3 regions of the Streptomyces sp. NPDC006552 genome follow, and region 2 is predicted to be linked to each of the others. Evidence: predicted binding sites of a transcription regulator. Region 2 holds the regulator's gene; each other region holds the start of a gene.
The links. The regulator HrcA, encoded in region 2, represses chaperone genes, less so after heat shock. The targets are predictions, from matches to a motif close to TTNGCACTCNGNNNNNCNGAGTGCNAA.

Region 1: a site for HrcA is predicted at 5,064-5,090, ahead of groL (chaperonin GroEL). Genes of this name have one in related genera too.
Region 3: a site for HrcA is predicted at 6,018-6,044, ahead of groES (co-chaperone GroES). Genes of this name have one in related genera too.

The regions. Positions count from the first base shown of each region.
Region 1 covers NZ_JBEXOS010000015.1:123,682-130,730, forward strand. The annotation lists gene ABZY33_RS12420 (hypothetical protein) at 1-30, shown strand, start outside; gene ABZY33_RS12425 (TetR/AcrR family transcriptional regulator) at 27-689, opposite strand; gene ABZY33_RS12430 (MFS transporter) at 848-2,332, shown strand; gene ABZY33_RS12435 (DUF6215 domain-containing protein) at 2,311-3,072, opposite strand; gene groL (chaperonin GroEL) at 3,267-4,895, opposite strand; gene ABZY33_RS12445 (cold-shock protein) at 5,244-5,450, opposite strand; gene ABZY33_RS12450 (MoaD/ThiS family protein) at 5,883-6,158, opposite strand; gene thrC (threonine synthase) at 6,242-7,049, opposite strand, start outside.
Region 2 covers NZ_JBEXOS010000088.1:4,332-11,380, reverse strand. The annotation lists gene ABZY33_RS32890 (SpoIIE family protein phosphatase) at 1-381, shown strand, start outside; gene hemW (radical SAM family heme chaperone HemW) at 409-1,641, shown strand; gene ABZY33_RS32880 (DUF3097 domain-containing protein) at 1,750-2,574, opposite strand; gene ABZY33_RS32875 (MBL fold metallo-hydrolase) at 2,609-3,349, opposite strand; gene hrcA (heat-inducible transcriptional repressor HrcA) at 3,491-4,507, shown strand; gene dnaJ (molecular chaperone DnaJ) at 4,508-5,644, shown strand; gene ABZY33_RS32860 (nitronate monooxygenase) at 5,736-6,809, shown strand; gene ABZY33_RS32855 (16S rRNA (uracil(1498)-N(3))-methyltransferase) at 6,806-7,049, shown strand, end outside.
Region 3 covers NZ_JBEXOS010000079.1:23,772-30,820, reverse strand. The annotation lists gene ABZY33_RS31690 (response regulator transcription factor) at 1-326, opposite strand, end outside; gene ABZY33_RS31685 (WhiB family transcriptional regulator) at 718-1,059, shown strand; gene ABZY33_RS31680 (LysR family transcriptional regulator) at 1,087-1,983, opposite strand; gene ABZY33_RS31675 (MOSC domain-containing protein) at 2,066-2,743, shown strand; gene ABZY33_RS31670 (SDR family oxidoreductase) at 2,812-3,585, shown strand; gene groL (chaperonin GroEL) at 3,812-5,434, opposite strand; gene groES (co-chaperone GroES) at 5,565-5,873, opposite strand; gene ABZY33_RS31655 (polysaccharide deacetylase family protein) at 6,089-6,751, opposite strand; partial or broken gene ABZY33_RS31650 (polysaccharide deacetylase) at 7,028-7,049, opposite strand, start outside.

The sequences.
Region 1 (7,049 bases), on a different contig from region 2:
ACCAGCTACCAGGAGACGCCGGTCCGCTAGAGCCTCTCGGACCCGGCCCCGGCCTGGAGGCGCAGCCCCGCCAGGGTCAGATCCAACGCGGCCCGGAACTGGGCCGCGTCGTCGTGCCCGTCGAACTCGTCGACGATCTCGTGCACGAACGGGAACGCCTCGGGGTCCAGCTCGCGCCAGCTCGCGGCGAAGCGGCTGAGGAACGCCTCCGGGGTCACCGCGCCGTCGAGCACCTCCTGCGGCGGCTCCTGCCCGAGGTCGACAGCGGAGCCGACGACGACGCCGGTGATCGCGGAGACCGCGTGGAAGCGCTGGAGCGCGGTCAGATCGAGGCGCAGTGTCGGCCGGCCCAGGGCCTCGTAGAGGCGTAGCGCGTTGCCCTGCACGTCGGTGTTGCGCATGAAGTAGTTGCCGAGCCAGGGCCGCCGCACGATCGCGTCGAAGAGCATCAGCCCCATCGCGCGCAGATCCTCGATCGGGTCCTCGCTCGCCGGGCGCGCCTCGATGTCGGCGAGGACGCCGCCGATCGCGTGGTCCGTGGCGCGGTCCAGCAGCTCGTCCTTGCTCGCGACGTACCAGTAGATGCTCGCGACGCCGCCGCCGAGGCGCTGCGCCAGCGCCCGGAACGTCAGCGCCGAAGGACCGGCCTCGTCGAGCAGCGCGACCGCCTCGGTCAGCACGGACTCCATCGAGTGCGACGCCCGTCGGCGGCCCTGGGCGGCGCGGTTCTGCTGGCGTGGCATGGGCGGTACCTCAATCCCTTTGCATCGCATCGAACGTTGTTCTATCGTACTTCATCGAACGAGGTTCGATAACCGATCGATGTTCGATAGAAGGGACCGCCGCCATGACCACCGCCGCCCGTAAACCCCCGCCCCCGCCGTCCTCCCGCGCCTATCCGTCCCTGCGTGCCGCGTGGATCCCGCTCGCCGCGCTCTGCCTGGCCTTCTTCGTCGAGATGGTCGACAACACCCTGCTGTCCATCGCGCTGCCCACCATCGGCCGCGACCTGGGCAGCGGCACCACCGCGCTCCAGTGGGTCACCGGCGCCTACTCGCTCACCTTCGGCGGCCTGCTGCTCACCGCGGGATCGATGGCCGACCGGCTCGGGCGGCGCCGGGTGCTGCTGACCGGGCTCGCCGTGTTCGGCGCGCTGAGCCTGTGCGTCGTCTGGGTCACCACCGCGGGCCAGCTCATCGCCCTGCGCGCCGCGCTCGGCATAGCCGCCGCGGCGATGGCGCCGATCACCAACTCCCTGGTCTTCCGCCTCTTCGACGACAAGGCGCTGCGGATGCGCGCGATGACGGTGATGATCGTCGTCGGCATGTCCGGCTTCGTCCTCGGCCCGCTGCTCGGCGGCACCGCCCTGGCCCATGTGCGCTGGGAGTGGCTGCTGGTCGTCAACGCGCCGATCGCGGTGATCGCCTGCCTCGGGGTGCGGCTCGGCGTCCCCGCCGACCGGCCCGAGGACCTGACCCGCGACCGGCTCGACGTGCCCGGCGCCGTCCTGAGCGTCGCCACCATCGGCCTCGCCTGCTACGCGCTGACCAGTGGCGTCGAGCACGGCTGGGGCTCGGCCGCCACCCTCGCCTCGATCGCCGGGGCCGTCCTCGCCGGGTGCGCCTTCGTCCGGCACGAGCGCCGCAGCAAGGCCCCCATGCTGGACCTGCGCCTCTTCCGGAACGGCACCGTCCGCGGCGCCGCCGTCGCCCAGATCGGCACGTCCATCGCCATGGCAGGCGTGATGTTCGGCCTGATCCTGCACTTCCAGTACGCCTACGGGTGGAGCCCCGTGCGGGCCGGGCTCGCCAATCTGCCGATCATCGTGACCATGCTCCTCGCGACCCCGCTCTCCGAGGGCCTCGCGCGCCGCTTCGGACACCGGGTCGCCTGCCTGGTCGGAGCGGCCTGCCTGGCGCTCTCCCTGGCGGGATTGTCCTGGGGCGTCGCGCACGGGTACGCCGTCATCGCGGCCTGCATGGTGCTCATGACCATCGGGCTGCGCACCGTGATGACGATCTGCGCGGTCGCCCTCGTCGACGCCATGCCGGACAACCGCACCTCGATCGCCGCCGCCCTGAACGACACCGCGCAGGAGGTCGGCACCAGCGTCGGCACCGCCGTGGTCGGCACCCTGATCGCCGCCCTGGTCACCACCCAGCTGCCCGCGGGCGCCTGGAGCGACGGGCTCGTCTCGTCCTTCTTCCACGGCGAACGGATCGCCTACGGCCTGCTCGCCGTCGTCGTCGGACTGATCGCGGCCGCCGGCGCACTGAGCCTCACCGACTCCCACAGCATCGAGGAGGCCGCTCACGAAGAGGCCGTGGCCTGAGCCCCGCCCCCGCCCGTCTCCGTGCCCGGCGTCGCCGGTGCGTCGAAGCCCGGAACCACCGGGAGCACGTGCTCGGCGACGTCCAGGAGCACGGTCCGGTCCGGGAAGCCGCCGTGGTTGCGCCAGACCACCAACTCGTAGGAACCGCCGCGGTTCTTCGCGTCGAACGCCACACTGAGCGCCTCCGCCGGCGTGCCCGGCGCGCTCTCGGCGTCCGACCCGTCGAGCCGGAAGCGGATCCCCATCGTCTGCGTCGAGTAGAAGACCGCGGGACGGCGCAGCACCTGCTGCGCGTGGACGTCGCGGCCGATGTACGCGGTGGTCCGCGCGTCGACCGGGTACCGGTCGTAGGACGCGTGCAGCTCCACGGTGTAGGTGTCGAACTCGACCCGGGCGGACGGCGAGTGGACCTCGTTCTTCCCGGTCCCCATGGACTCGCTGCCCCCGGACGCGCTCTTCGCCCGCTCGCCCGGCGTCCCCAGCCAGGACGCCAGCTCCCGCTGGTTGAGCGCCGAGCACAGCTGGGCCCCGGAGACCCGCCCGGCCGCCTCGTCGCCCTTCTCCGCCACGCCCCCGGAACACGCGGCGGCCTCGGGCGCGCCGCCCTGGTCGGAGGCCGACTCCTTCGAGATCGCCCAGAAGCCCACGGCGAGCGCCCCCACGAGGGCCACGGCCGAGATGGCCTGCCCCACCGCGTTCGTGCCCCGCTCCGGTCCACCATTGCTGTCGCTGTCGCTCATGTCCCCCACCCGCCCCGCGAACCGCGCTCTACTCCCCAGTACGCGCCCGGGGACAGTAACCCGTGGCGATCAAGGGGACAAGGGACGTGCGAAGACGGCCGGGGACGCGCAAACGCCCGAGGGCGGCACCCCCTCGCGAAGAGGAGGTGCCGCCCTCGGGACGTACAGACAAGCTGATCAGGTCGGGGACCGGATCAGAAGTCCATGTCACCGCCCGGCATGCCGCCCGGAGCACCGCCGCCGGCAGCGGCCTTCTCCGGCTTGTCAGCGATGACGGCCTCGGTGGTGAGGAACAGCGCGGCGATGGAGGCGGCGTTCTGCAGGGCAGAGCGCGTCACCTTCGCCGGGTCGATGATGCCCTCGGCGATCATGTCGACGTACTCACCGGTCGCGGCGTTCAGACCGTGGCCGACGGGAAGGTTGCGCACCTTCTCCACGACGACGCCACCCTCGAGACCACCGTTGACGGAGATCTGCTTGAGCGGGGCCTCCAGGGCGAGCTTCACGGCGTTGGCGCCGGTCGCCTCGTCACCTTCGAGCTCCAGCTTCTCGAAGACCGCGGAGGCCTGGAGGAGAGCCACGCCGCCACCGGCGACGATGCCCTCTTCGACGGCCGCCTTCGCGTTGCGCACGGCGTCCTCGATGCGGTGCTTGCGCTCCTTGAGCTCGACCTCGGTGGCCGCGCCCGCCTTGATGACGGCCACGCCGCCGGCGAGCTTGGCGAGGCGCTCCTGGAGCTTCTCGCGGTCGTAGTCCGAGTCGCTGTTCTCGATCTCGGCACGGATCTGGTTGACGCGGCCCTGGACCTGGTCGCTCTCACCGGAGCCGTCGACGATCGTCGTCTCGTCCTTGGTGATGACGACCTTGCGGGCGCGGCCGAGCAGGTCGAGACCGGCGTTCTCCAGCTTGAGGCCGACCTCCTCGGAGATGACGGTGCCACCGGTGAGGATGGCGATGTCGCCGAGCATGGCCTTGCGGCGGTCACCGAAGCCCGGGGCCTTGACGGCGACGGACTTGAAGGTGCCACGGATCTTGTTGACGACCAGGGTCGACAGGGCCTCGCCCTCGACGTCCTCGGCGATGATCAGCAGCGGCTTGCCGGACTGCATGACCTTCTCGAGCAGCGGAAGGAGGTCCTTCACGTTGCCGATCTTCGAGTTGACGATCAGGATGTACGGGTCGTCGAGCGACGCCTCCATACGCTCCATGTCGGTGGCGAAGTACGCCGAGATGTAGCCCTTGTCGAAGCGCATACCCTCGGTGAGCTCCAGCTCCAGACCGAAGGTCTGGGACTCCTCGACGGTGATGACGCCTTCCTTGCCGACCTTGTCCATGGCCTCGGCGATGAGCTCGCCGATCTGGGTGTCGGCGGCGGAGATGGAGGCGGTCGAAGCGATCTGCTCCTTGGTCTCCACGTCCTTGGCCTGCTCGAGCAGGGCGGCGGAGACGGCCTCGACGGCCTTCTCGATGCCACGCTTGAGGGCCATCGGGTTGGCACCGGCGGCCACGTTGCGCAGACCCTCGCGCACCAGGGCCTGGGCCAGGACGGTCGCGGTCGTCGTGCCGTCACCGGCGACGTCGTCCGTCTTCTTCGCGACCTCCTTGACCAGCTCGGCGCCGATCTTCTCGTACGGGTCCTCGAGCTCGATCTCCTTGGCGATGGAGACACCATCGTTGGTGATCGTGGGGGCGCCCCACTTCTTCTCGAGGACGACGTTGCGACCCTTGGGGCCCAGGGTCACCTTGACGGCGTCGGCGAGCTGGTTCATGCCGCGCTCGAGGCCGCGCCGTGCCTCCTCGTCGAACGCGATGATCTTGGCCATGTGAAGTGGTCCTCCCGGACGGGGTGGAAAAGCAAGCAAACGGACCGTGCTGGTGCCCGCGACGGACGGCCCCTGAGCCTTGTGGTTCCTTGCCCCACCCGGCCCCTGGACCTCACCGACCCGATCCAAGTTCTGTCACTCTCACGCGGAGAGTGCTAAGCCCAATGATTAGCACTCGACCCATGCGAGTGCAAGCGGCTACCACAGAATCGGCGGGGGCGCGTGCCGCGTACGAGGGGGCGCACGCCTGGTGGGGCGCGGGGTCGCGCAGCGCGAAGGGTCCGCGCCCCCTGACGGGGACACGGACCCTTCGTGTCGTGCCAAGCCTGCTGTCAGTCGCGACGCGCGTCAGCCGGCGGCCAGGCGGACCATGTCAGCCTGCGGCCCCTTCTGGCCCTGCGAGATCTCGAATTCCACTCGCTGACCCTCTTCGAGGGTGCGGTAACCGTCCATCTGAATCGCGCTGTAGTGGACGAATACATCCGCACCACCGTCGACCGCGATGAAGCCGTACCCCTTCTCCGCGTTGAACCACTTGACGGTGCCCTGAGCCATGCCTAACTCCCCTATTACTGGCCCTTGCACAGACCCGCACTTCGCGGATCCGGGTCAGACCTCACCCTCCCCAATGGGTGGGGGTGTGCGCCGGAACGCGTCGACCGCGGCTGAATGTATCTGCCCAACTGCCGTCTGCAACAGGTCAATCGGACGAGAATTCTGGGCGCGCGCGAGCGGTGGAACCAGGGCGACTCGCCGGAACCCGGGGCAAGTCGGGCCGCGTAAATGCCGTAAAGGGGCCGAATGGGCCGGGCAGTTTGGCTGCTTCTTGTCGCGGCTCGCGCGGAAACTCATATGCGCCCGTCATGCGCCACATACGGAAAGGGAGCAGCTTCCCCAACTGTACCGTGCTCAACCATGCAGAATTGCCCCCTCCGCTTCTCTCGCGGAGGGGGCAATGTCAGTGACGCCGGGTAAAGCGGAATGCGATCATCCGCCGGCGACGGCCGGAATGATCGAGACGCCGGCGCCGTCGGGCGTGGCGGTCTGCAGGCCCTGCTCGAAGCGGACGTCGTCGTCGTTGACGTAGACGTTCACGAAGCGGCGCAGCTTGCCCTGGTCGTCCAGGACGCGCGCGGCGATCCCGGTGTGGTTCCGCTCCAGGTCCGCGAGGACCTCGGAGAGCGTGGCACCCTCGGCGCTCACCTCGGCCTGGCCGCCGGTGTAGGTACGCAGGATGGTGGGGATGCGGACGTTGACGCTCATGGATTCACTCACCTCGGGGTACGTAGCGCCCCGTCAGGGCGCGGGGAACTGCGCGACCGGCCACGGACGGCCGCCGGCGGGCACTACTCGGCGGCGAGCCCCGCGGCGCGGAACGCCTCCAGGCTGGGCCGGATCGTGGCCGTGGCCTGCGAGGACTCCGCGACGGCGTCCAGCGTCTTCAGGCCGTCACCCGTGTTCAGGACCACCGTGGTCAGCGACGGGTCGATCAGCCCGGCCTCGATGAGCTTCTTGGTGACCCCCACCGTCACCCCGCCCGCCGTCTCCGCGAAGATGCCCTCCGTCTGCGCGAGCAGCTTGATCGCGTCGACGACCTGCTCGTCGTTCACGTCCTCCACGGCGCCGCCCGTGCGGCGCGCGATGTCGAGCACGTAGGGACCGTCGGCCGGGTTGCCGATGGCGAGCGACTTGGCGATGGTGTCGGGCTTCTGCGGGCGGACCACGTCCGTACCGGCCTTGTACGCCACCGAGACCGGCGAGCAGCCCTCGGCCTGGGCGCCGAACAGCTTGTACGGCTTGTCCTCGACGAGGCCGAGCTTGATCAGCTCCTGGAGCCCCTTGTCGATCTTCGTGAACTGCGAGCCGGACGCGATCGGGATGACCAGCTGGTCCGGGAGCCGCCAGCCGAGCTGCTCGCAGATCTCGTAGGCCAGCGTCTTGGAGCCCTCGCCGTAGTACGGGCGCAGGTTCACGTTGACGAAGCCCCAGCCCTCGCCCAGCGGGTCACCGATCAGCTCGGAGCAGAAGCGGTTCACGTCGTCGTAGTTGCCCTCGATGGCGACGAGGTCACCGCCGTAGACACCGGCCATGACGACCTTGCCCTGCTCCAGGTCGTGCGGGATGAACACGCACGAGCGGAAGCCGGCCCGCGCG
Region 2 (7,049 bases):
CCCGCCGCGGACGGCACGGGCGTCAGCTGCACCCTCGCCTCCGCCGGCCATCCGCTGCCGCTGCTGATGCGGCCGGGCGGCGACGTCGTCTCGGCGGCCCTGCCGCAGGTACTGCTCGGCGTCGTCGAGGACACCGGGTACACGAGCGAGACGTTCGAGCTGCTGCGGGGGGACACGCTGCTGTGCGTCACGGACGGGGTGACCGAGCGCCGCCGCGGCCGCCGCCAGTTCGACGACGACGACGGGCTCGCGCACGCCTTCGCCGGGTGCGCCGGGCTCACCGCCCAGCTGGTGGCCGAGCGGATCCGGCGCCTGGTGCACTCCTTCGCGGACGGCCCGCCCGACGACGATCTGGCGCTGCTCGTCCTCCAGGCGCTGTGAGGGTCCGGGAGGCGGGACAATGGGGGCATGCCTTCCGCACTCCCCGACGGTGAGCCCGTGCCCGACGACGGGTCGCTGCCCGCCTCCGCGCTCACCGGCGCCGCCGCCCGGCCCCTCGGTTTCTACCTGCACGTCCCGTACTGCGCCACGCGCTGCGGCTACTGCGACTTCAACACGTACACGGCGACCGAGCTGCGCGGCACCGGCGGCGTGCTCGCCTCCCGTGACAACTACGCGCAGACGCTGACCGAGGAGGTCCGCCTCGCCCGCAAGGTGCTGGGCGACGACCCCCGCCCGGTGCGGACGGTGTTCGTCGGGGGCGGGACGCCGACGCTGCTGGCCGCCGCCGATCTCGTCCGGATGCTGGCGGCGGTCCGCGAGGAGTTCGGGCTCGCGGACGACGCGGAGGTGACGACCGAGGCCAACCCCGAGTCGGTGGACCCGGCCTACCTCGCGGAGCTGCGGGCCGGGGGCTTCAACCGGATCTCGTTCGGCATGCAGAGCGCCCGGCAGCACGTGCTGAAGGTACTCGACCGTACCCACACGCCCGGCCGGCCCGAGGCCTGCGTCGCCGAGGCGCGGGCGGCCGGCTTCGAGCACGTGAACCTGGACCTGATCTACGGCACGCCCGGCGAGAGCGACGACGACTGGCGGGCCTCGCTCGACGCGGCCCTCGCGGCCGGCCCCGACCACGTCTCGGCGTACGCGCTGATCGTCGAGGAGGGCACGCAGCTCGCCCGGCGCATCCGGCGCGGCGAGGTGCCGATGACCGACGACGACGTGCATGCGGACCGGTACCTGATCGCCGACGAGACGATGGCGGCGGCGGGCTTCTCCTGGTACGAGGTGTCGAACTGGGCGACCTCCGACGCGGCCCGCTGCCTGCACAACGAGCTGTACTGGCGCGGGGCCGACTGGTGGGGCGCCGGGCCCGGGGCGCACTCGCACGTGGGCGGGGTGCGCTGGTGGAACGTGAAGCACCCCGGCGCGTATGCCGCCGCGCTGGCCGCGGGGAGGTCGCCGGGGGCGGGACGGGAAGTCCTGGCGGACGAGGACCGGCGGGTCGAGCGGATCCTGCTGGAGCTGCGGCTCCGCGACGGGTGTCCGCTGTCGTTGCTCAAGCCCGAGGGTGCCGTCGCGGCCCGGAAGGCGCTGGACGCCGGGCTGTTGGAGGCCGGGCCCTTCGGGGAGGGGCGGGCCGTGCTGACCCTGCGGGGGCGGTTGCTGGCCGACGGGGTCGTGCGGGACCTCGTCGACTGAGCGGGTCGATCGCGCGGGTGCGCCCTGGCTCCGCAGGGGTGCCGGTCCGGGGCGGGTGCGGCCCCGGTGGGGGCTGGGCGCGCAGTTCCCCGCGCCCCTGGCGGGGCTTCAGATCTCTGGGGCCGTCACGAAGTCGATCAGTTCCTCCACCTTGCCGAGGAGTTCGGGTTCCAGGTCCCTGTAGGAGTGGACCCGGGACAGGATGTGCTGCCAGGCCTCGCCCGTGTTCGCCACGCGCCAGCCCAGGGCGCGGCACACGCCCGTCTTCCAGTCCTGGCCGTGCGGGACCCGGGGCCAGGCCCGGATGCCCACCGAGGACGGCTTCACCGCCTCCCAGATGTCGATGTACGGGTGGCCGACCACCAGCGCGTCGGCGCTCGTCACCGACTGGGCGATGCGCCACTCCTTCGTACCGGGGACCAGGTGGTCGACGAGGACGCCCAGGCGCGCGTCGGGGCCCGGGGCGAACTCCGCCACGATCGCCGGGAGGTCGTCGACGCCCTCCAGGAACTCCACGGCCACGCCCTCGATGCGCAGGTCGTCGCCCCAGACCCGTTCGATGAGCTGGGCGTCGTGCTTGCCCTCCACGTAGATGCGGCCCGCCCGGGCCACGCGCGCGCGGGCGCCGGGCACCGCGAGCGAACCGGACGCCGTGCGGGTGGGGCGGACCGGGCCGCCGGCCGCGGGGCGGACCAGCGTGACGACCTTGCCCTCCAGCAGGAAGCCGCGCGGCTCCATCGGGAACGCGCGGTGCTTGCCGAACCGGTCCTCCAAGGTCACCGTCGGCCCCTGCGCGGTCTTCTCCACGCGCACGACCGCGCCGCAGAACCCCGTGGTGACCTCCTCCACGACGAGGTCCGGCTCCGCCGGGACCTCGGGCACGGACCGGTTCCGCTTCCAGGGAGGAGTCAGGTCGGCAGAGTACTGGCGCATTCGGCAGACGATAAGAGAAGCCCGGGGGCGCCGCCTACGACACGCCGGAGCGGCCCGCCAGTGTGGCGCGCTGCTCGTGGACAAACGCCGCATTCACCGCCGAACCGTGGCCCGGGACGTAGCGCGCGTCCTCGCCGCCGAGCGCCAGCAGCCGGTCCAGCGCGGCCGGCCACCGCTGCGGGGCCGCGTCCGGCCCCGCCTGGGGTTCGCCCGACTCCTCGACCAGGTCCCCGCAGAAGGCGATCTCCGGCCCCGAGGGCGCGGAGACCAGGACCGCGAGGTCGTGACCGGTGTGCCCGGGGCCGACGTTCGCCAGCAGCACCCGGACGCCGCCGCCCAGGTCGAGGGTGCGCTCGCCGCACACCCGGTGGCCCGGGGTGACCAGGAGATCCGCTGCCTCGCCCGCGAGATCGGGGTCGAGGCCGTGACGTACGGCATCGGCGCGCAGCGCGTCCGCGCCGCCGCCCGCGAAGACGGTGTCGATGCCCGCGGCCCCGTAGACCTCGACGCCCGCGAAGGCCGCCGTGCCGAAGACGTGGTCGAAGTGCGGATGAGTCAGCGCGATGTGCGTCACCCTCCGGTCCGGGCCCAGCAGGCGGCGCGTGTCCGCGCGCAGCCGGGCGCCCTCCCGCAGTGAAGATCCGGTGTCGATCAGCAGGGCCGCGTCCTCGCCCGCGACCAGCCCGGTCGTACAGTCCCAGCCGGGCAGCCGGATTCGCCCCACATGCGGCGCCAGTTCTTCCCATCCGGACGCCGTCCAGTCGATGACTCGCATCCCCCGAAGCTAGCGGCCTTGCCGGGCCCGTACCCACCGGCCGTACACTGAGCCGGGGACGACTGGCACTCGCGCGCAGCGAGTGCCAGAACCGGAACGATCACGAGAACGATCAGGGACAGTTGCTGGAGGTGTGCGCCGATGCTCAGTGAACGCAGGCTCGAAGTGCTGCGCGCCATCGTCCAGGACTACGTCGGCACCGAGGAGCCCGTCGGCTCCAAGGCGCTGACCGAGCGGCACAGCCTCGGCGTCTCCCCGGCGACCGTGCGCAACGACATGGCCGCCCTGGAGGACGAGGGGTTCATCGCCCAGCCGCACACCAGCGCCGGGCGCATCCCCACCGACAAGGGCTACCGCCTCTTCGTCGACAAGCTCACCGCGGTGAAGCCGATGACCGGGCCGGAGCGGCGCGCCATCCAGAACTTCCTGGAGGGCGCCGTCGACCTCGACGACGTCGTCGGACGGACCGTGCGGCTGCTCGCGCAGCTGACGCGGCAGGTCGCGGTCGTCCAGTACCCGTCCCTGACCCGGTCCACCGTGCGCCATGTCGAGCTGCTCTCGCTCGCACCCGCCCGCCTGATGCTCGTACTGATCACGGACACCGGGCGCGTGGAGCAGCGGATGATCGACTGCCCGGCGCCGTTCGGCGAATCGTCCGTGGCGGATCTGCGGGCCCGGCTCAACAGCCGGGTCGCGGGCCGCCGCTTCGCCGACGTGCCGCAGCTGGTGCAGGACCTGGCCGAGGCCTTCGAGGCGGAGGACCGCGGCACGGTCACGACGGTGCTCTCCACGTTGCTGGAGACGCTCGTCGAGGAGACCGAGGAGCGGCTGATGATCGGCGGCACCGCCAATCTCACCCGCTTCGGACATGACTTTCCCCTCACCATCCGGCCCGTGCTGGAGGCCCTCGAGGAGCAGGTCGTGCTCCTCAAGTTGCTTGGTGAGGTGGGTGATTCGGGCATGGCCGTACGGATCGGTCACGAGAACGCCCACGAGGGACTCAACTCCACGTCCGTCGTGTCGGTCGGCTACGGTTCGGGCGGCGAGGCAGTTGCCAAGCTCGGCGTGGTCGGCCCGACCCGCATGGATTACCCGGGAACGATGGGAGCAGTACGCGCAGTGGCACGTTACGTCGGACAGATCCTGGCGGAGTCGTAAGTGGCCACGGACTACTACGCCGTACTCGGCGTGCGCCGCGACGCTTCCCAGGACGAGATCAAGAAGGCCTTTCGAAGGCTCGCTCGTGAACTTCACCCGGACGTGAATCCGGACCCGAAGACGCAGGAGCGGTTCAAGGAGATCAACGCCGCCTACGAGGTGCTCTCCGACCCGCAGAAGAAGCAGGTCTACGACCTCGGGGGCGACCCCCTGTCGGGGGCCGGCGGAGGCGGCGCCGGAGGCTTCGGCGCCGGTGGGTTCGGGAACTTCTCGGACATCATGGACGCGTTCTTCGGAACCGCGTCGCAGCGCGGGCCCCGCTCGCGCACGCGCCGCGGCCAGGACGCCATGATCCGGCTCGAGATCGAGCTGGACGAGGCCGCCTTCGGCACCACCAAGGACCTCCAGGTCGACACGGCTGTGGTCTGTACGACCTGTAGCGGTGAGGGCGCGGCTCCCGGTACCTCTGCCCAGACCTGCGACATGTGTCGCGGGCGCGGCGAGGTCTCCCAGGTCACGCGCTCCTTCCTCGGCCAGGTCATGACGAGCCGGCCGTGCCCGCAGTGCCAGGGGTTCGGCACCGTCGTGCCGACGCCCTGCCCCGAGTGCGCCGGCGACGGCCGCATCCGGTCGCGGCGCACGCTGACGGTGAAGATCCCGGCCGGTGTGGACAACGGCACGCGGATCCAGCTCGCGGGCGAGGGCGAGGTCGGCCCCGGCGGCGGCCCCGCCGGTGACCTGTACGTCGAGATCCACGAGCTGCCGCACGCCGTCTTCCAGCGGCGCGGCGACGACCTGCACTGCACGGTGACCATCCCGATGACGGCGGCGGCCCTCGGCACGAAGGTGCCGCTGGAGACGCTCGACGGCATGGAGGAGGTCGACATCCGGCCGGGCACGCAGTCCGGCCAGTCGGTCCCGCTGCACGGGCGCGGCATCACGCATCTGCGCGGCGGCGGCCGGGGCGACCTCATCGTGCACGTCGAGGTCATGACCCCACAGAAGCTCGAACCGGAGCAGGAGCGGCTCCTGCGCGAGCTGGCCAAGCTGCGCGGCGAGGAGCGCCCCACGGGCCAGTTCCAGCCGGGGCAGCAGGGGTTGTTCTCGCGGTTGAAGGACGCGTTCAACGGGCGGTGAGGTCTGAGGGTGTGCCACCCCGTCCGGGGTGGCACATGCCAGGCGGAACAGCCGATTCGGCCGTCCGACGCGTCCGTGGCACGATGCGCTCATGCCCCTCGCGCTGACAGATCTCTGCCCCTGTTTGATCGTGCAGGCCCCCATGGCGGGCGGCGCGTCCTGTCCCGCGCTCGTCGCCGCCGTCTCCGAGGCGGGCGGCCTCGGGTTCCTCGCCGCCGGGTACAAGACGGCCGACGGGATGTACGAGGAGATCAAGCAGGTCCGCGCGCTGACCGGCCGCCCGTTCGGCGTCAACCTGTTCCTGCCGCAGCCGGAGTACGCGGACCCGGCCGCGGTCGACGTCTACCGCCACCAGCTCGCCGGTGAGGCCGGCTGGTACCAGACCCCGCTCGGCGACCCCGACGGCGGACGCGACGACGGCTACGACGCCAAGCTCGCCATCCTCCTCGACGACCCGGTGGCGCTGGTCACCTTCACGTTCGGCTGCCCCACTCCCGCGGTGACCGAGGCGCTGCGCGGTGTGGGCACGTTCACCGCCGTCACCGTGACCACCGTGGAGGAGGCGCTCGCCGCCCAGCGGTCCGGCGCGGACGCCGTCTGCGTCCAGGGCATCGAGGCCGGCGGCCACCAGGGCACACACCGGGACAACCCCGAGGCCGACGGCAGCGGCGTCGGACTGCTGGCGCTCATCGCGCAGGTCCGCGAGGCGGTCCGGCTGCCGATCATCGCGGCCGGCGGCATCATGCGCGGCGCGCAGATCGCCGCCGTGCTCGCCGCGGGCGCCGACCTGGCCCAGCTGGGGACGGCGTTCCTCGTGACGCCCGAGTCCGGCGCGCCCGCCCCGCACAAGCAGGCCCTGACCGACCCGCTCTTCACCAGGACCGAGCTGACCCGGGCGTTCTCCGGGCGGCCCGCGCGCGGCCTCGTCAACCGCTTCCTGCGCGAGCACGGGCCGTACGCGCCCGCCGCCTACCCGGAGATCCACCACATGACGTCACCGCTGCGCAAGGCGGCCGCCAAGGCGGGTGACCCGCAGGCCATGGCGCTGTGGGCGGGGCAGGGCCACCGGCTGGCCCGGGAGCTGCCCGCCGGGCAGCTCGTCGAGGTCCTCGCCGCCGAACTCGTCGCCGCCAAGGCCACGCTCGGACAGCGCGGTGCCGCGTGACCGCGCCGGTGTTCGTGGTCGAGGGCCCGGTGCCGGACGGGTGCAGCTACGTACTGGACGGCCCCGAGGGGCGGCACGCCGTCTCCGTCAAGCGGCTGCGGGCGGGCGAGTCCCTCGTCCTGACCGACGGGCACGGGACGTGGAGCGAAGGCGTCGTCACCGCCGCCGAGGGCAAGGACCGCCTCGTCGTCGAGGCCGGGCCGGTGCGCACCGAACCCGTGGAGCGGCCCCGGATCACCG
Region 3 (7,049 bases), on a different contig from region 2:
GCGCGGGACGCGTCCTTGTGCAGGTACCCGCGGGCCCCGGCGGCGACCGCGAGGGCCACCCCGTCCAGGTCCTCGGCCACGGTGAGCATGATGATGCGCGCACCGGGGTCGGCGGAGAGCAGCCGCCGGACCGTCTCGACGCCGCCCAGACCGGGCATGCGTACGTCCATCAGAATCAGGTCCGAGCGGTCGGCGCCCCAGCGGCGCAGGACCTCCTCGCCGTTGGCCGCGGTCGTCACGCGCTCGACGCCGGGTACGGTCGCGACCGCGCGGCGCAGCGCCTCTCGGGCAAGCGGGGAGTCGTCGCAGACGAGGACGGATGTCATGACCGTCCTCCGCAGCTGATGCGCGTCACCTTGAGCCTCCAGGCTTTGTACGAATCGTCACCTGTGCGGTCGACATTCGCAAACATTCGGACAGATGCCCGAGCGCTTGTTCCTTCAACCGCCTCCGCACTTCCAACGACGGTCACTCGAAAGAGTTACGGGTCGGACGGTCTGGTTCGGCACTCTACGTGAGGGGCCGGACACAGGGCAGATGCCGCCACGCTCCTGCCGGGTTTCCTCACAAGCCCATGCCCCATTTAGTGGCTTTTCTTCCCTTTTGCTGGTGTCTGTAGCTAGATTCGCAATGAGTCATATTTTCATCTCCTTAGATCGTAGATGTACGGTCAGGGCACCGCGTCCGCGTCACAACCGGCTACAAGGGGACAACGCAATGGCAGATTTCTCCCGCCTTCCCGGACCGAACGCCGATCTGTGGGACTGGCAGCTCCTCGCGGCGTGCCGCGGGGTCGACAGCTCGCTCTTCTTCCACCCGGAAGGCGAGCGGGGAGCGGCGCGCAGCGCGCGTGAGAACTCGGCGAAAGAGGTCTGCATGAGGTGCCCGGTCCGCGCCGAATGCGCAGCTCACGCCCTTCAGGTACGCGAGCCGTACGGCGTCTGGGGCGGGCTGACCGAGGACGAGCGCGAGGAGCTGATGGGGCGCGCCCGCAACCGGCTCGTCACGGCCGCGGCCGGGGGCGGCGAAGGGGGTGCCACCGCCGCTCCGAGCAACTGAAGGAACGTTTCTTCGAACCGCGGTGGCTCAGCGGGTGGCGGCCGACGCCAGCTGGTCGAGGGTGGCGGCGACGGCGGGGACCTGGGCGAGATCGGGGAGCGTGAGCGCGACGATCTCGCGCCGCACGGCGGGCTCCACCGTCACTGTGCGTGCACCCTTGGGGCGAACGGACTCGATGGCCAGTTCGGGCAGGACGGCGACCCCGAGCCCCGCGCCGACCAGACCGATCACCGCCGGATAGTCGTCGGTGGCGAAGTCGATCCGCGGCGCGAACCCGGCGCCGCGGCAGACCTCCACGAGCTGGCGGCGGCAGCGCGGGCAGCCCGCGATCCACGGGTCGTCGGCGAACGCGTCGATGGTCACCGAACCCGCGCCGGCCAGCGGATGCCCCTCGGGGACCAGGCCCACGAGCCGGTCGGCGAGGAGCGGGCGGACCACCAGGTCGTCCCACTCCTCCCCGGTACGGGCGCCCTCGTAGCGGAAGGCGAGGGCCACGTCGCAGTCGCCCTCGCGCAGCATCTCCACCGAGCGCGGGGGCTCCGCCTCCACCAGCGAGACGCGGGTACCGGGGTGCGCGGCGCGCAGGGCGGCCAGTGCCGTCGGGACCAGGGTCGAACTGCCGCTCGGGAAGGAGACGAGGCGGACGCGGCCCGCGCGCAGGCCCGCGATCGCGGCGACCTCCTCCTCGGCCGCGGTGAGCCCGGCGAGGATGCCCGCGGCGTGCCGGACGAGGGCCTCACCGGCCTGGGTCAGCCGCATCTCCCGGCCCGTGCGGATCAGCAGCGGGGTACCGGCCGAGGACTCCAGGGCCTTCATCTGCTGGCTGACGGCGGGCTGGGTGCAGCCCAGCTCGCGGGCGGCCGCCGAGAAGGAGCCGGTGGCGGCCACGGCGCGCAGGACACGGAGATGACGGGCCTCGATCATGGTGCAAGGATAAGCCGCGCTTGGGGACCACGCCGATTAATGCGTGGCGACTTTGGTCACGGGTCGCGTAGCGTGCCGGGCCATGAAGCTGCTCTCACTCAATCTGGGCCGGCCGGCGGCGGTCGGCTACACCGACCAGCCCGAGGGCCTGACCGGCATCGACAAGCGGCCGGTCACCGGGCCGGTGCGGGTCGCCGCGCCCGGGGTCAAGGGGACCGGCGCGAGCGGCGTCGCCGGCGACGCCGTCTGTGACACCCGGCACCACGGCGGGGACGACCAGGCCGTGTACGCGTTCGCGCGGGAGGACCTGGACGCCTGGGAGCGGGCCCTCGGCCGGACGCTGCCCAGCGGCACGTTCGGGGAGAACCTCACCACCGAGGGCGTCGACGTCGCCGGGGCGAAGATCGGCGAGCGCTGGCGGATCGGCTCCGATCTGCTGCTGGAGGTGAGCGCCAGCCGGATCCCGTGCAAGACCTTCCAGGGACACCTGGGTGAGAAGGGCTGGGTCAAGCGGTTCACGCGGGAGCAGCGGCCGGGCGCGTACCTGCGGGTGATCGAGCCGGGCGAGATCCGGGCCGGGGACGCCGTCGAGATCGTGCACCGGCCCGCGCACGAGGTGACGGTCGCCTTCGAGTTCCGGGCGCTGATGACCGAGCGCGAACTGCTGCCGCGGGTGCTGGCCGCCGGGGACGCGCTGCACCCCGAGGCGGAGCGGGTGGCGCGGACGTACCTGGAGAAGTACGGCGCGCGCTCGGCGTGAGCCGGCCGCCGGCGCGGGGACGCCCCCGGTGATCACGAGCACCACCGGGGCGTCACTAACCTTGGTCCATGACTACGGCACTGATCACGGGATCCACCGCGGGCATCGGCGCCGCGTTCGCCCGGCGCCTCGCCGCCGACGGCCACAACCTGGTGCTCGTCGCCCGCGACACCGCGCGGCTCCAGGAGCAGGCGACCGAACTGCACGACCGGCACGGCATCGAGGCCGAGGTGCTCACCGCCGACCTCGCCACGGACAAGGGGATCGCGGCCGTCGAGAAGCGGCTGCGGGACCGCAAGGCCGCGGTCGATCTGCTCGTCAACAACGCCGGGTTCGGCAACAAGGGCCGCTATCTGGAGGTCCCCCTCGCCGATGAGCTGACCATGCTGAAGGTGCACTGCGAGGCGGTGCTGCGGCTGACGTCGGCGGCCACGGAGGTGATGCGTGAGCGCGGGCGCGGGGGCGTGATCAACGTGGCGTCGGTGGCGGCGTTCGTGCCGCGCGGCACCTACGGGGCGTCCAAGGCGTGGGTCGTGCAGTTCACCCAGGGGGTGGCGAAGGACCTGGCGGGCTCCGGGGTGCGGCTGATGGCGCTGTGCCCCGGCTTCGTCCGCACGGAGTTCCACCAGCGGGCCGACATGGGCACGGACAACATCCCGAAGTGGATGTGGCTGGACGCCGACAAACTGGTCGCGGCGGCGCTCACGGATCTCTCCCGCGGCAAGTCCCTCTCGATCCCCGATCCGCGGTACAAGGCGCTGATGGGGGTGGCGAAGGTGACGCCGCGGTCTCTGCTCGGCGGGGTCACGTCTCGGACGAGGCGCAAGTACGGGCCGCAGTAGGTCCGTATCGCGGGTGCGGCCCCGGTGGGGGCTGGTCGCGCAGTTCCCCGCGCCCCTGGAGGCATCCGCTGCGCGCAGCCTCCCCGGGGAGGTCACGGCGAAGCCGTGCACCTCAGGGGCGCGCCCGGCGGACGTCAGAACCAGGCAGACGCGCATCCACAGAACCAGGAGGCCCGGCCCCCCAGAACACAGGGGGCCGGGCCTCAGGTCACTTCAGCGGAGCGGGTCAGTGCGAGTGACCGTGGCTGTGACCGGCCTCGGCCTCTTCCTCGGCCGGCTTCTCGACGACCAGGGTCTCGGTCGTCAGGAGCAGGGAGGCGATGGACGCGGCGTTCTCCAGCGCGGAGCGCGTGACCTTGACCGGGTCGATGACGCCGGCCTTGACCAGGTCGCCGTACTCACCGGTCGCGGCGTTGTAGCCGGAGCCCTTCTCGAGCTCGGCGACCTTGGAGACGATGACGTAGCCCTCCAGGCCCGCGTTCTCCGCGATCCAGCGCAGCGGCTCGACGGCGGCGCGGCGGACGACGGCGACACCGGTGGCCTCGTCGCCCTCCTTGCCGAGGCCGTCGGCGAGCACCTTCACGGCGTGGACGAGCGCGGAGCCACCACCGGAGACGATGCCCTCCTCGACCGCGGCGCGGGTCGCGGAGATGGCGTCCTCCAGACGGTGCTTCTTCTCCTTGAGCTCGACCTCGGTCGCGGCACCGACCTTGATCACGCAGACGCCGCCGGCGAGCTTCGCGAGGCGCTCCTGGAGCTTCTCGCGGTCCCAGTCGGAGTCCGTGTTCTCGATCTCGGCCTTGATCTGGTTGACGCGACCCTCGACGTCGGCCTTGTTGCCGCCACCGTCGACGATCGTGGTGTCGTCCTTGGTGATGGTGACGCGGCGGGCGGAGCCCAGCACGTCCAGACCGGCCTGGTCGAGCTTGAGGCCGACCTCCTCGGCGATGACGGTGGCACCGGTGAGGGTGGCCATGTCCTGGAGCATCGCCTTGCGGCGGTCGCCGAAGCCGGGGGCCTTGACCGCGACGGCGTTGAACGTGCCGCGGATCTTGTTCACGACCAGGGTCGACAGGGCCTCGCCCTCGACGTCCTCGGCGATGATCAGCAGCGGCTTGGAGCCACCGGCCTGGATGACCTTCTCCAGGAGCGGGAGCAGGTCCTGGATGGACCCGATCTTGCCCTGGTGGATCAGGATGTACGGGTCGTCGAGGACGGCCTCCATACGCTCCTGGTCGGTGACGAAGTACGGGGACAGGTAGCCCTTGTCGAAGGCCATGCCCTCGGTGAAGTCCAGCTCCAGGCCGAAGGTGTTGGACTCCTCGACGGTGATGACACCGTCCTTGCCGACCTTGTCCATCGCCTCGGCGATGAGCTCGCCGACCTGGCTGTCCTGGGCGGACAGACCGGCGACGGCGGCGATGTCGGACTTCGAGTCGATCGGGCGGGCGGTCGCGAGGAGGTCCTCGGACACGGCCTTCACCGCGGCGTCGATGCCCTTCTTCAGGGCGGCCGGGGAGGCACCCGCGGCGACGTTGCGCAGGCCTTCCTTGACCAGGGCCTGGGCCAGCACGGTGGCGGTGGTCGTACCGTCACCCGCGATGTCGTTGGTCTTGGTCGCCACCTCCTTCACGAGCTGGGCGCCGAGGTTCTCGTACGGGTCCTCGACCTCGACCTCGCGGGCGATGGTCACACCGTCGTTGGTGATGGTGGGGGCGCCGAACTTCTTGTCGATGACGACGTTGCGGCCCTTGGGACCGATCGTCACCTTGACCGTGTCGGCAAGCTTGTTGACGCCGCGCTCGAGGGCGCGACGGGCGTCCTCGTCGAACTTCAGGATCTTCGCCATGGGAGCGGTTCAGCCCTCTCGAAAACTACGGAAAACTTCAGGGTGCACGAACCGCGCCCCCGACCCCGGCTTCTTACGATCGCGGGTGCCAGGGGCGCAATTCACAGCGGAAAGCCGCTTCTCGGTCTGCTTACTTCTCGATGATCGCGAGAACGTCGCGGGCCGAGAGGACGAGGTACTCCTCGCCGTTGTACTTGACCTCGGTGCCGCCGTACTTGCTGTACAGCACGATGTCGCCGGTCTTCACGTCGAGCGGCAGGCGCTCGCCGTTCTCGAAGCGCCCCGGGCCCACGGCGAGGACGACGCCCTCCTGGGGCTTCTCCTTCGCGGTGTCCGGAATGACCAGGCCGGAGGCCGTGGTCTGCTCGGCGTCGAGCGGCTGGACCACAATGCGGTCCTCGAGCGGCTTGATGGCAACCTTGGAGCTGGTGGTCGTCACGATCCGGTCTCCCCCTTCGGAGATCTCACGGGGTTAAGAGTCTGAGGTGGCGACCAGGTGGATCCGTCGTCGCGGGTGCCGGACCTGCCCGTCGCTGTTGGCACTCTCCAGTGGTGAGTGCCAGGAGCGAGACTATGACTGCGATTAGCACTCGGTCAAGCGGAGTGCCAGTCGGCTGTGGCGCGGCGCGGTTTTCCGGCGGGTCCGCGGGCTTCTTACAGGTAGCTCTCCAGGCGGGCCACCTTCAGATGCCGGGCCCGGATCCGCGCCAGGAGACGGGTGGTCGTCCTGGTGAGCGAGGGCGCGGCGGCATGGGTGTGGATGATGTCGCCGGGGCGCAGGGGGCCGCGGTCGTCGTGGGCCCGGCCCAGCACGATCGCGTCGATGCCGCAGGCGCCCGCCGCCCGCAGGGTGCCCGCGTCGTAGGCGCCGTAGGGCGGGCTGAGCAGGCGCGGCGCCGTGCCGAAGCGGCCCTTGACGCGGTCCCGCTGGCCGCAGATCTCCGCGTGCTGGGCCACGGGGCCGAGGCCGGGCAGGAAGGGCCGCGTCAGGGTGCGGTTCTGGATACCCGCGCCCAGTGCGCGCAACTCCCCGAAGTGGTCGCGGCCGGGTCCCGGGACGCCGCCGGTGAGGAAGACCGAGACGGGCAGGCGCAGCGCACGGACCAGGCCGGCGAAGCGGGGGTCCGTGCCCGCGCCGTCGTCGAAGACGAGGAAGACGACCCGGTCCCGGGTCGGCACCCGGTCCACGACCCGCGGGACCGCGCCCCGCGCGCGCGGCGGGAAGACGCGGTGGGCGGGGGCGGTGGAGACGACGGCGGCGGCGGCCGTCCTCGACCACGGGCCCGTCCCGGGCGCGCCGGGACGGGCGCCCCGCACCCCGACCGCACCAGCGGCACCGAGTGCGTCGGCGGCCGCGGCTCGGTCCGCCTCCCCGCCGCCCCGGAGCCGATCCCGCCGGGCCTCACCCGCCCCCGCCTCACCCGACCGGTCACCACGGTCCCCACCAACGGCCTCCGGCCCCCACCAGCCACCCGGGGCTCCATCCGCAGCTCTCGCCCCGGCACCCCGCGCTCCACTCGCCGCCCCCGCCCCCGGCCCCCACCGGTCACCCCGGGTCCCGCCCGGCGCTCCTTGTCCCGCCCGCTCGTGCCGGACCTTCTGGGCCGCCTTTCGT